One region of the Shewanella sp. HL-SH2 genome, then DNA from elsewhere that is predicted to be linked to it. Evidence: predicted binding sites of a transcription regulator. Region 1 holds the regulator's gene; the other holds the start of a gene.
The links. Region 1 encodes LexA, which represses DNA repair genes until DNA is damaged. Its sites were predicted from a motif close to TACTGTATNNNNATACAGTA; they were not measured.

Region 1 (6,838 bases):
GGTTTAAATAGGGTTCGCCAGTTCATCACACATCTCCGTTTTACAACATTTTATATATTATTAATTTTGAGTAAGTGTAGAGTGTTGTGGCACGAAAAAAGCTGATATGCCTCTAGATTTAGGTAATAGGTAGAATTCATCACTTAAACTTTGAAGCTGATCAATAATTGACTAACTATTACTCACTCAAACCTTAAACTAAACTTAATACAACGGAGGTTGCTTAACAACAAGACACGAAATATCAACAGTATAATTGCAACACAGATCTCATTTTATGCCATGACCCGCTAATTTAATTATTTATGTTGAGCCAAAATATGCTGTTTTTCACGGGCTAGTATAAGCATCTTCCAGCCACCCCACAGCATTATCCCCCCACCTACAAGGATCATGGCGTAAATGATTTGTTGATCCGCCAACATAGGTAAAAAGTTTTTATCAAAGCCAGCAAATATGCCATACAAGCCTAAGCCAAACAGAAGGCTGCCTGGAAAATCAATAATGGCAATCATCAGCATTTTACGATCAATCGCTTTTAGTTGTGTTAGTAGCAGATCTGACATAACAATTTCATCCTTAAATTAAAAAATTAACATAGCAATAAAAACAATCTGTTATCAACAAGTTTATTTGTTTTATGTTTCATCTGCCTTATAACATGGGAGGGTAACGTAATGATTAAAACATGCCTCCTTCATTTTTAATTCTTAACATAGGGTTTCACGTATCTTATTGCCCACAGTTAAGCTACAAAATGCCATAAATGCAAAAAGTCTTCCGAAGAAGACTTTTTATTATGTAAGCCTGTCAAAAACCTACTGGTAAACCGGTAAAATATCCGCCATGGCCAACAAGTGACACGTTGCCGTTAATGCCCCAAATAACACCACAATAATGATCAACATATTGCCTCCTGGTACTTTAAAGCTTCGGCTATTTGGATAGAGCTGACGGGTTTTATAAGCCAATAGTGCAGGTACAATAACCGCCCAAATGGTTGCGGCTAAAGCTGCAAAACCGATAGCCATTAAAAAACCATTAGGAAAGAGTAACCCTAATACTGTTGGTGGAATAAACGTAATTGCTGCGGTTTTTAATCGACCAGTACGTGAATCATCAAAACCAAATAAATCAGCTAGGTAATCGAATAAGCCTAATGTCACCCCTAAGAAAGATGAAGCAACCGCTAAGTTGGCAAACAAGGTCAGTACGCGTGATAAATTTTCGCTGGCGATGGATTCAGATAAGGCCGCCACTAATACCCCCATATTACCGCCTTGGGCAATAATATCTGAGAACATAGCACGAGAAATATTACCCATAGTGACCACTAACCAACAGGCATAAATCACCAAGGCAATGGTTGTGCCTAGTACGATAGCTTTTACAATGGTTTTGGCATCTTTACCGTAATATTTAACCAGACTGGGTACATTACCATGGTAACCAAAACTGGCCAGGCCAAATGGCAATGCAGCTAACATATAAGGCAAGTATCGAGCTTCACCATCAGGCTCAAACAATCGACTTGGATCTATTTCAATTAATAAGTTACCCGTAGCTAAGAAAAAAGTGATCACCATACCACCAAGCATAATGGTGGTAATGCGATCAACGGCTTTAGTGCTGATTAACACAATAAGTGCAAGCACCAACGCAAACACTAATCCGGCGATACTTTGCGGTAAGCTGATGCCAATGGCCTGCAGACTATGATTAACAATCGAGCCACCGCCACTAATATAAGCGTAAGTTAGGATGTACAACACAAAAGCAATTGATAACCCATTGACTATTCTACCAAATTGCCCAAGCGTATCACGCGTTAACGTGTCAAAACTGGCCCCAGGCTCAAAATGTAAATTGGCTTCCAGTAATAGTAAACCAGACATCAGCATACAAAACCAAATACCTACTAACATCAGTACAGAATAACTAAACCACATACCTGCCCCGACCACGGGTAACGAGAACATTCCCGCGCCGACAGTCGTACCAGCAATAATCATTGCCCCACCAATAAGAGACTTACTTTTGGGGCTATTTTTAGCCGCATTCATGTGGTTTGCCATTAATTTAAATGCTCCGCGTTTACGCTATCTTGAATGGTTTGTCGCACTGATGGACGTAATAATCCATTCGCGTGGTCGCGTATACGAAACACTTCATCTAATGGCTCACGACTGCATAAATAACCTAGCTCTTTTAGTTTCACGCTCAGGGTATTGTACAATTTTTTATCGTAGAACTCTGGTGCAGTAATACCGTGCAACGCCCCTAACCTTTGGGCCAATAAATGGCTGTCTCGTTCAAGCTCAGCACGCTCTAATTCAGGTTTGATCCCTAGCAAATTAAAGATAATTGCATAACGCTGTAATGTTTCACTGACGGTTTCAGCTAATAGCTCTAACTGGGTGATATTCGCTTGGACAACAACACAACGTTTATCACCACTAATTAAATTCTCCTCAACCATTTGATCAAGCACTAAATCAACATAAGCGGGAAGATCAGCAATACCCATAAATAATTCTGCTTTCATCAGCGGGTAAAAGTCCTCAACCACTGCCAGAATTTGTTCACGATTACATTCTTCATAGCGCACTAAACAACTGGCAATTAAGGAAGGAATAATCATGATATGAATAATGTTATTACGATAATAACTCAAGGTAATAGCGTGGTTAGGGTCAATTGCGACAATGTCCCCTAGTGGGTCTTTTTCTAAGGTAAATTTATTGAGTGATAAGCAATGCTTAACAATGGATGGACCATCACCTTCTGCAACCGATGCATAGTCGGAATAAGGTGCTTGTTTTAACAACTTTAAATAGAAATTTAGCTGACGCTCAAGCTGATGACGTTCTAACGCATTTTGCTCTGAGGCTAATAACACTAAACTAGTTAGCGTGACTGAACTTGCCGCTGCTGCGCCATTAATGTTGGTCATCACTTGATTGGCTAGAAGATTAACTGCTGGCGTAACCCATGATGGTTTCTGGTCTGGATCTTTGGCAATTTCTTCACGCCAATCAGGAGATTGTTGTTTCAAAAAGTTTTGTAAATTGATTGGCTCGCCAAAGTTTACGTAACCCTGGCCAAAATTACCCAGCTTACGAATAGCACCAAATACCTGCCAAAGCGATTCCTTCTCTTTTTTCTTACCACTTAATTCTTTATGGTAAGTAGCCACTTCCATCACGTGGTCATAACCGAGATAAACAGGCACTAACGTCACCGGCCGCTCAATACCACGCAGCACACTGTTAATTGTCATGGCTAACATACCGGTTTTAGGTGCAAGCAATCTACCAGTGCGTGAACGACCACCTTCGGTAAAGTATTCAACGGCGTAGCCCTTAGCAAACAGTTGATCTAAATACTCACGAAAAATAGCGGTATACAGTTTGTTGCCATTAAAACTACGGCGAATGAAAAATGCACCACCACGACGGAACATTGGGCCTGCAGGCCAGAAGTTTAAGTTGATACCGGCTGCAATGTGCGGCGGCACCATACCTTGGTAATACAAAATATAAGACAGCAGTAAATAGTCCATGTGGCTGCGATGACAAGGCACATATACAATTTCATGACCGTCATGATGCAGTTGGCGCACTTGCTCAGCGCCTTTGATGTTAATACCACTGTATAGCTTATTCCATAACCAGGTGAGAAAACGCTCAGCAATACGTACTAAACTATCTGAATAGTCGGCCGCGATTTCGTCCAGATACTCAATCGCAGTTTCACGCGCTTTCTCTTTGGAAATCTTCTTGTTTGCCGCTTCTTCTTCAATGGCCTTATTGATCGATTCAGACTTTAATAACGAAGCAAACAGAGCTTGACGGTTAGGCAGTTGTGGTCCAGTCATGACTTTACGTTGACGGCGAAAATGTACCCGAGCCACCCGAATTAATTTATGGGCAATGGCTTCATCAGTACCATGTTCATCGGCTAAATAGCGTAATGACATTGCGTTAGAGAACTGCACAAAACTATGGCGACCTAGAAATAGAATCATTAACCATTTACGTAACCAGGTTGGATTCTCACGTTCAAGCACAGCAGCTTTCATCGTGTCATCTTCTTTGCCTGGAGTACGGCCCCAGTAAAGACTTACTGGCACAAGTTGAATATCTAATTCAGGCTGCTGACGGTGGAGCGCTAATAAACTGGTAAAACAGTTTAAAAACTTCTCACCACCCTCACGCTTACCAATAATAGGCTTTCGCCCCTCTAAACAAACAACTCGTGGCACTTTCATACCATCAAGTTGTAATGGCGCATAAGGACTTGGTAAGCCTAAGCCTTGGGTCATTTCGCTTAATGCTGCAGTGTCACTGATCGACTCTGTCTTCATGACATAAACAATGGGCTTGTCTGGATCGAAGTTTAGATCTGCAAATGGGTCATGTGGCACAACTATCGTTTGCACCATCAGCTTTTGCACCCTACGCAGCAGTCTAAGCATGATTGAATCTGGTTTTGACATAATAATATTCGCAATAAAGCCCTTTTAATATGGGCGCATAGGATACCAGAAACTGGTTACCTTTCACTATAGGCTGTACACATCAAACAATGCTTTTAAATTCAAGAACAAATAAATTGAAGCATGCAATTGATACATATAATAAAAAAAACATTTCAAATAATAAAATTAAAAAATAATTGGTGAATACTTGCGCAAACACAAACACTGTATATAATGACAGTTACTGTATAGAAAGACAGGAAATAACATGAGACCCTTAACACCACGCCAAGCTGAAATTTTAGAGCTTATTAAAAACAATATCTCTGAAACTGGTATGCCACCTACTCGTGCAGAAATCGCTACACGCTTAGGTTTCAAAAGCGCAAATGCCGCAGAAGAGCATTTAAAAGCCTTGGCTAAAAAAGGGTTTATTGAAATCATGCCCGGCACATCCCGTGGAATACGATTAACCCAAGAAGATGAACCCGAAGAAGCAGGTTTACCTTTAATTGGACAAGTCGCTGCAGGTGAACCTATTTTAGCGCAAGAGCATGTAGAACAATACTATCAAGTTGATCCTAATATGTTTAAACCTGCCGCAAACTTTTTGTTAAGGGTTCGCGGTGACAGCATGAAAAACATCGGCATTTTAGAGGGTGATTTACTCGCCGTTCATAAAATACAGCAAGCCAGAAATGGCCAGGTCGTTGTTGCTCGTGTTGAAGATGATGTGACAGTGAAACGTTTTGAGAAAAAAGGCAATGTCGTATATTTGCACGCTGAAAATGAAGCGTATGCACCTATCGAAGTCGATTTAAGTTACCAAAGCCTCACTATTGAAGGGCTTGCAGTTGGTGTAATTCGTAATGGAGAATGGTTATGAACAAACTAATGGGTACATCCCCTCGTCATCCTGGTTTATGGGTAGATTTGCCAACTGCAGATATTAATTTAGCGCAGCCTATCACCACACTCCAAACCGAAACCAATGGTAAAGTGGAACTCAGTCAATATGCTAGCCAATTGGCACAACTAAGCCTGCAAGGTCGTTGGATTGTGCTAATTAATCCCGCCAATATCAATTATAAACAGATGTTAGCTAGTGCTGGGGTAAGAATGGACCGCGTATTGTTAGTACATGCAAAGGATGAAATTGAAACACTTTGGGCAATGGAAAAAGCATTAACCAGTGGTACATCAAGTGCCGTTATTTCATGGACTCAACCTTTAGATGCACGCGACAGTCGCCGATTAGAGTTAGTCGCAAAAAGTGCCCGAGCATTAGGTGTCGTTATTGAAGATGTAAGCACTCACTTAGGCACTAATTTGGCAACTAAAGCGATTATTTCAAATCAAAATAATGCTGTTAAAACAATTAATTTCACTTCATTTCATTAGTACTAAACGCCGTGTTTACTGAGCCCTGTCTATGTACAGGGCTTTTTTATGCAAACTTTCAGTTAATTAGCTATAAAAGTGATCTTGATCAATGTTTAATCTACAAGTAATGTATTTAACAGGGTTGAAACATTTTTAACCTAATTGAAACGCTACAGTCTAGATTTTATCTGACAGATAAAAGCGTCAAATCAGAATTGATAGGTTCAGTTGTAGGTGCCAGCGTGGTGCACATAAATACAAATCCGTAAGCCTTACACGCTTACAACCACCAGGGTACTTTGAAGTCATCAAGCTTTTTTGGGAACCGAAGAGTTTACATAGAGCAGAGACTTACTGTGTGACTCTTCTTTGTAGTTGCTATTCGCAATTGGCAGAGGAGAAGTCTTGTGAAGCAATGGTTGTATTGTGTAATGGCGGTGTTACTGGCACCTCCACTTGGGGCAAACGAAATGCCCCTCAACATGACAAAGGGTGTAACGAATATCAGTGGCCAGGTTTATGACCTCCATATGATTATTCTTTATATTTGCTGTGCTATTGGTGTTGTGGTGTTCGGGATCATGATTTATTCAATGATCTATCATCGTAAATCCAAAGGCGCGGTCGCGGCAAATTTTCATGAAAGTACCAAAGTAGAAATTGCTTGGACCGTGATCCCATTTGTTATTTTAATTGGTATGGCCATTCCAGCCACTAAAACCCTTATCGCTATGGAAGATCCGTCTGACGCGGACTTAACCATTAAGATCACTGGTTCGCAGTGGAAATGGCATTACAGTTATTTTAATGAAGATGTCGAGTTCTATAGCATTTTATCCACTCCTCGCACCCAAATTGACGGTGATGAAACTAAAAGCGCAACCTACTTATTAGAAGTAGATAAACCTTTGGTACTGCCTCTCAATCGGAAAGTGCGTTTTTTAATGACATCAGATGATGTTATCCACTCTTGGT
Region 2 (6,838 bases), 930 kb from region 1:
CCTAAAGCATTACAACAGTTATTGCCTATCGCACCTGGCACTAATATCGAACGTTTGAATGTATCGGTGTTAGCTGTAGATGATAATATTGCCAACTTGAAGCTTATTGATACTTTATTACAAGAATTAGTTGTTAACGTCACCACAGCTAAAAATGGTCAAGAAGCCATTAAACTGGCGAGAAGTAAAAGCTTTGAATTAATCTTTATGGATATTCAGATGCCGGGAATGGATGGCATTACCGCAACCAAACGCATACGTCATGAATCAATGAACCGCCACACGCCAATAATTGCAGTCACAGCCCATGCGATTGCAGAAGAAAGAGAAAATATTTTAGCTGCGGGTATGGATGCCTTTTTGCCCAAACCCATCGATGAATCATCGTTAAGAAAAGTGATTAATCGTTGGGTAGCCAAACCTAAATTTACCCATTTTGAGCTTCATACCCTTAATTGGGAGTTGTGCTTAAGCCAAGCAAGCCAAAAACCGGACTTAGCACTTGAAATGCTACAAATGCTGGTAGACTCAATTCCTAGCACAATCGTAACTATAGAATTAGCACTGCAGGAGCAAAATCAACAAAATATGTTACAAGCCGTACATAAACTGCATGGTGCAAGCTGCTATTGTGGCGTACCGACAACCCAGAAGCTTTGCCAAGAAATAGAATCTGCTTTAAAGCATAAAACCTCGACCAGTGAGCTAGAACCGGAAATACTTGAGTTACTTGATGAGCTAACTAAGGTAGAATCGGCGGCAACTCAAGTATTAGAACAGTTATCGATGGACATCACGCATGACTCATAAACCTGGATTTTTTCAACGTTTAAAAGCGTTATCTTTACCTCAAAAACAATTATTTGCTATCGCTTTATGCCAGCGTATGCTACCTAATTACCAGCTATTTTCTGAGGTATGCGAGTTCGGCCAACCAGCTGTCTTATCAACAGCTCTAGACTTACTATGGCAAAGCCAGTACGACAAGAAAAACAAATACAATGTAGATGTTCACTTACAAAAATTAGAAGAAAACACCCCTGACCCAAGCGATTTTGAAGCTTATGGTGTTTATCCGGCTATGGATGCTGTGGTAGCAATCTCTACCTTAATGAGTGCTATTGCGGATAAAATTGAAGATGACATAATCAATATCAGCAAACTTTCTTCCAGCACTGTGGCTAACTATATTGAAGCCCTTAGTGATGAGGACTTAATGGATGAAGCATTAGATGATTATGTTTTTGCCCATCCTGTGATGCTAGAAGAAAAAGAGCTACAAAATATGCTGTTAGATATTATTGAAGCAAATCCAGATATTCATCCAGACTTAGTTAAAGGCTTACGTAAAGATATTATCGAAGCTGGTGCATCTAATATTGGCATTAGTCTGTAGTACTAACCTAATATCACTAAAAAATATTCAAAAGCCTGATATTATTCAGGCTTTTATCGCACTATCTTCAGTAAATTTAAGCTCTTCAGTAACATTAAACCTAAAACTGAATAAATAAACACGTGTTTAACTTTAGCCTAATTGCATCCTCTTATTAAAACAAAGTAAAGTAGACTTACTATTATTTTGTTAAGGAATTGCGAGGGATGTCCAGTATTCTTACCCCGCTGATCGCTGTGTTTATTATTATGTTACTCGGCGGTATTGTTCAAAAATTAAGATTTCTACCAGCAGATACCAATCTAATCCTCAATCAATTTGTTTACTACATTGCCTTTCCAGCAATTTTATTGATTGTGCTCGCTGAAACGCGCATTGAAGATATTATTCAGTGGGGATTTATTGGTGGATTTAGCCTGGCGATGATCATCACCTACGCACTCGTGATAGTCGTATCCTTATGGAGCAAACCTAAGCAGCAAGCTATTGCAGCTATGCGCGCATTAAATGCCACCTTTGGCAATACAGCATTCATTGGTATTCCATTACTCAGCCTATTATTTCCAGGTAACAAAATCGCATTAGTCGCGGCAGCTATAGCCAGCCTGCTGTCGGTATTTATGTTTGCCTTTGCATTAGTCTCTATCGAACTTGCCAGCCGCGACAAACAGTCCGCAGATCATGCTATCGTCATTATGGCTAATGCATTATATAAAAATCCGATAGTGCTTGGCAGTATGATAGGTATAAGCTTATCGGCATTGCATATCACCTTACCCGAAAGCCTATCATTGGTGCTGCACCAAATAGGTAGTACCTCTAGCCCTTGCGCACTATTTGCCATAGGAATGGTACTTGCTAAAGCGTTTCAGCATCAATCTTTGTCAAAGCTATTCAGCCTTAGCCTGATTGCAGAAATAAGTTTAATCAACTTACTAAAATTAATAATTCAACCTTTTATTGCCTTTGGATTACTGAAACTCTTTAGCGTAGAACATGAACTACTGACTATGGGAGTGCTATTAGCCGCCTTGCCAACGGCAGCAAGCGTCTATTTATTGGCCGAACGATACCAAATAAATGCTAATAGCAGCGCACAAGGTATTCTATATGGCACATTAATGACCTTTGTTAGCTTACCTATAATAGAAACACTATTAAAATCTTATGGTTAATTAACACACTCAGATAGTCTAACAAATAACCAAAGATAATTTTCTGGCTACTACTTTACTGTATAAAAAATCAGTATATACTGTTTATCAATACAGTGGTTTGATAGTTTCATTGACAGGAATTCATTATGCTTTGCCAACTCAGCATCAACAATTTTGCTATTGTACGTTTTTTAGAATTAGATTTTAAAGCCGGTATGACCACCATAACGGGTGAGACAGGTGCAGGTAAATCTATTGCTATTGATGCGCTTGGTTTATGTTTAGGTAACCGCAGTGATGCCAATACGGTGAGACCTGGAGCTAATAAAACCGAAGTCAGTGCCCGCTTCACATTGCATGATGTGCCGCAAGCTAAGCGCTGGTTAGAAGATAATGACCTAGATAATGAAGATGACTGCATTTTACGCCGCACCATTAACAGTGATGGTCGCTCACGAGCTTATATCAATGGCAACCCGGTACCTATTGCCCAACTTAAAAGCATAGGCCAATTACTCATTGGTATTCATGGTCAGCATGCTCACCACGCAATGCTAAAAAGTGAGCATCAACTTACCCTACTAGACAGCTACGCCAACCATAAGCTGTTAATTGACACTGTACATGCCAGCTATCAACGTAATAAGCAGATCGAAAATGAGCTTAAAATGCTCGAACATGCGCAACATGAGCGTATATCCCGCAAACAGTTACTCCAATATCAAGTTGAAGAACTAGATGAATTTAATTTAGCTGACGGTGAATTTGTTGAAATAGAACAAGAACATAAACGCCTTGCTAATGGTACTGAACTGATTAAAACCTGTCAGGCCAGTTTAGATCTACTGACCGAAGGTGAAGAGTTCAACATAGAATCACTGCTAAATAAAGTGATTCATTTAGCAGATAATTTACAAAGCGTGGATGAAAAGTTAGCCCCTGTAGCCAGTATGCTTAATGAAGCATTAATTCAGATACAAGAAAGCACAGTTGAAATAGAAGACTACCTTAGCCGTTTAGAATTAGACCCTGAACACTTTACCTATTTAGAGAAGCGTTTAACCACCGCAATGCAACTTTCACGCAAGCATCATGTGAGTGCTGAAGACTTATCAGCTCATCATGCACAGCTAAAAGCTGAACTGGTTGGGTTGTCTGATGATGAAACTAAATTAGATGAGATTAAACAGGCGTTAGCTTTCAGCCGTGAGGCCTATTTAACCCATGCCCAAAAACTCAGTCAAAGCCGGGCTCGTTATGCTAAAGAGTTAGATAAATTAGTCACTCGTTCAATCCATGAATTAAACATGCCAAAAGGCCAATTTAATATTGCGGTAAACTTTAACCCTGAAATGAGTAACAGTTTGGGTTGTGACCAAGTGGAGTTTTTAGTTAGCACCAATCCAGGACAGCCATTACAACCGATTGCTAAAGTGGCTTCTGGTGGCGAACTATCGCGCATAGGCTTAGGTATACAAGTTATTACCGCTAAAAAAGTCTCTACCCCAACATTAATATTTGACGAGGTCGATGTGGGTATTTCAGGACCTACTGCAGCAGTTGTTGGCCGAATGTTAAGAAGTCTAGGGGATTCAACACAAGTCTTTTGTGTTACCCATTTACCGCAAGTGGCTGGTAATGGTCATCAACATATGTTTGTCAACAAGTTCAACAAAGGTGGGCAAACTGAAACGACAATGCAAAATTTAGATAAAGAGCAGCGCATAAACGAATTAGCCCGTTTATTAGGTGGCGATATTATCACTGAAAACACCCTAGCGAATGCCAGAGAACTGTTGCAATAAAGAGTTAAATACCACTAATATGGGCTTTCCCTAAATTCACTATAATGATCAACGAAATAGGGCCAGAATTAAAAGTATAATAAAATCAAGGGTAAGAATGCTTAAGTCAATACTTAAAATAGCCGTCTATAGTGTAGCTTCAATCATATTTTTGCTGGCTCTTATCTTTGCTGTTTTAGTTTATATTAATATTGAAGACCGCTACTTGTCAGTGAATACTCAACAATTGGAAAAGTGGGCTCAACTTGAAACGGTTAATGAAAGTCAGAACGCTTTTGTATTAGCGCAGCAGATAGTAGGTACACAGCAAGTCCCTTTAATCCTTCCTTTGTCAGATGTGCAGCACTTATTGCTGCAACAATATCAACAAACCTGCCATAAAGAATTAATTGAAAATTGTCATAATTTTATAACGGGTAACTTAGTAGATATTAAGTTTATGCTGACAAGTTATGTTGATTTAATTAATCAATATCAACAGATTATTACGTTGCCTTTGTGGCATGAAAGTCTAGATAACTCAGCAGGTAGACCACAAATTAATTTCACTAACTTATCTAATATTCAGATGCTTGCTGAGCTAAATGCATTATTGAGTTCACGCACTGGCAGCCCTAGTTTTATTAATGACTTTATTGATGCTGATTATCGATTTTGGAACAATATTTTTCATTCATCAAGCGACCTTGCAACCTTCTCTTTAGCGGGCAGTAAAATGCAAAAAAACCTAGCCTGGGGAGTGAAAATACTTGCTGCAGAAGCACCTCTTAATGGCACTTACCCTGCAGCGTGGAAACTTAGCAGTAAACTGTCAGAGGAAAGTATTCAAAGAGTATTTGCAGCAGAATATCTATTTGTAAAAGCTGTGATGATTGAAATGCTGAGTAATACCTACCCTTTATCTGATATTAACTATTATCAACAATGGCTTATTAGCCTTTTTTTCAAGTTAAATGACAGCCTTAACATGAATGCCGAAAGGGTCATGAATCAATACCAACAAGTCATCAAAAATCAATTAAGTGAAGCTATGGTGAGAGATTCAATGGCTGAATTAAAAGCAAAGGATGAGCAGAACGAGCAGAGTTTTGCGTATTGTGACTATGACTCAAGGATAGAAAAAATTTGGGCGATGAAATATAACCCAATAGGTAAAGTGATCAGCTGTTTAAACACGGATATGGTTAAATACTTTGAGCAATCTGAGAAAATCGCACAATTACAAAAACAATCAATACAACTTAGAAAAGAGAGCAAAAAACGTTAAAGTTGTATTATCCGAAAAAATAAGCACATGCCTGCAAACACATAAATGCAAAAACACCTGCTAAAATATCATCAATCATAATGCCAAAGCCGCCATGTACTTTGGCATCTAACCACCTGATTGGCCAGGGTTTGAGGATGTCAAAGAACCGGAAAAAACCAAAACCGACTAATAACCATATCCATCCTGCTGGAGCTGCAATTAACGTGATAAGTAAACCTGCCACTTCATCCCACACAATAGCTCCATGATCATGCACTTGCATATCACTTGCTGCCTTATCGCAAATATAAAACCCCACCAGCACGATTAATAGCGTCAAAGCTAAATATACTGGCAGACTTAAGTGACTCATTAATAGATATAAAGGTATGGCTGCAATAGTGCCGAAGGTGCCAGGGGCTTTAGCCGCTAAGCCGCTGCCAAAACCCAGTGCAAGGAAGTGAATAGGATTAGATAGACGTAAACGTTTCACCGCCGGGTCTTGAGAGAATAACTTCATTAAAAATGCTCGAAACCTTTAAACTCTGGCATGAAGGGCTGGCCGTCTAAAGTGAATTTGACTTTATCACCAGAACAAATCTGACCAACGTTAACAAACTTCACCCCCGAATGAATTAAGGCGGTATCTATTGCGCCACGCTGTGACTCGGGTACAGTGAATAATAGCTCATAATCTTCACCCCCAGTTAGAGCATAGGCTAGAGCTTGTTCAGCTGTCACGCTGTTTTTTAGTGAGCTAGACAATGGAATTGCATTAGCATTAATAGTCGCACCTACATTAGATGCTTTAAGAATATGGGACAGATCTGAGACTAAACCGTCAGATAAATCAATCGCACTAGATGCAAGACCACGTAACGCTTGTCCTGCTAGCACCCTTGGGGTGGGATAATAATGTCGGTTCAGTAAATATTCTTTATACTCTGGCTTAACCGCTTGCACTCCCCGCAGCATATCGAGTCCAAGGGCTGAATCCCCTAAAGTTCCGGTCACATATATCCAGTCACCGACTTTTGCACCGCTGCGCTTTAACGATTTACCTTTAGGAATTTGCCCATTAATGGTCAGGTTTATACAGCGGGGTCCTCGAGTGGTATCGCCCCCCACTAAAGCGACACTATAGTAGTCTGCGATTTCAAATAATCCATTACTAAAATCAGCAATCCATTGGGTATCGACCTCAGGTAAAGATAGCGCTAATGTCATCCAG

Region 2: the regulator LexA is predicted to act here: its motif matches at 2,650-2,669, upstream of recN (DNA repair protein RecN).

What each region holds. Positions count from the first base shown of each region.
Region 1 covers NZ_CP195035.1:792,595-799,432, reverse strand. The annotation lists gene ACRWP9_RS03440 (NapC/NirT family cytochrome c) at 1-26, opposite strand, end outside; gene ACRWP9_RS03435 (hypothetical protein) at 300-566, opposite strand; gene mtr (tryptophan permease) at 819-2,075, opposite strand; gene plsB (glycerol-3-phosphate 1-O-acyltransferase PlsB) at 2,075-4,498, opposite strand; gene lexA (transcriptional repressor LexA) at 4,749-5,366, shown strand; gene ACRWP9_RS03415 (cell division inhibitor SulA) at 5,363-5,881, shown strand; gene coxB (cytochrome c oxidase subunit II) at 6,271-6,838, shown strand, end outside.
Region 2 covers NZ_CP195035.1:1,727,246-1,734,083, reverse strand. The annotation lists gene barA (two-component sensor histidine kinase BarA) at 1-810, shown strand, start outside; gene ACRWP9_RS07535 (YjaG family protein) at 800-1,396, shown strand; gene ACRWP9_RS07530 (AEC family transporter) at 1,603-2,571, shown strand; gene recN (DNA repair protein RecN) at 2,700-4,358, shown strand; gene ACRWP9_RS07520 (hypothetical protein) at 4,456-5,625, shown strand; gene ACRWP9_RS07515 (phosphatidylglycerophosphatase A family protein) at 5,633-6,127, opposite strand; gene thiL (thiamine-phosphate kinase) at 6,127-6,838, opposite strand, start outside.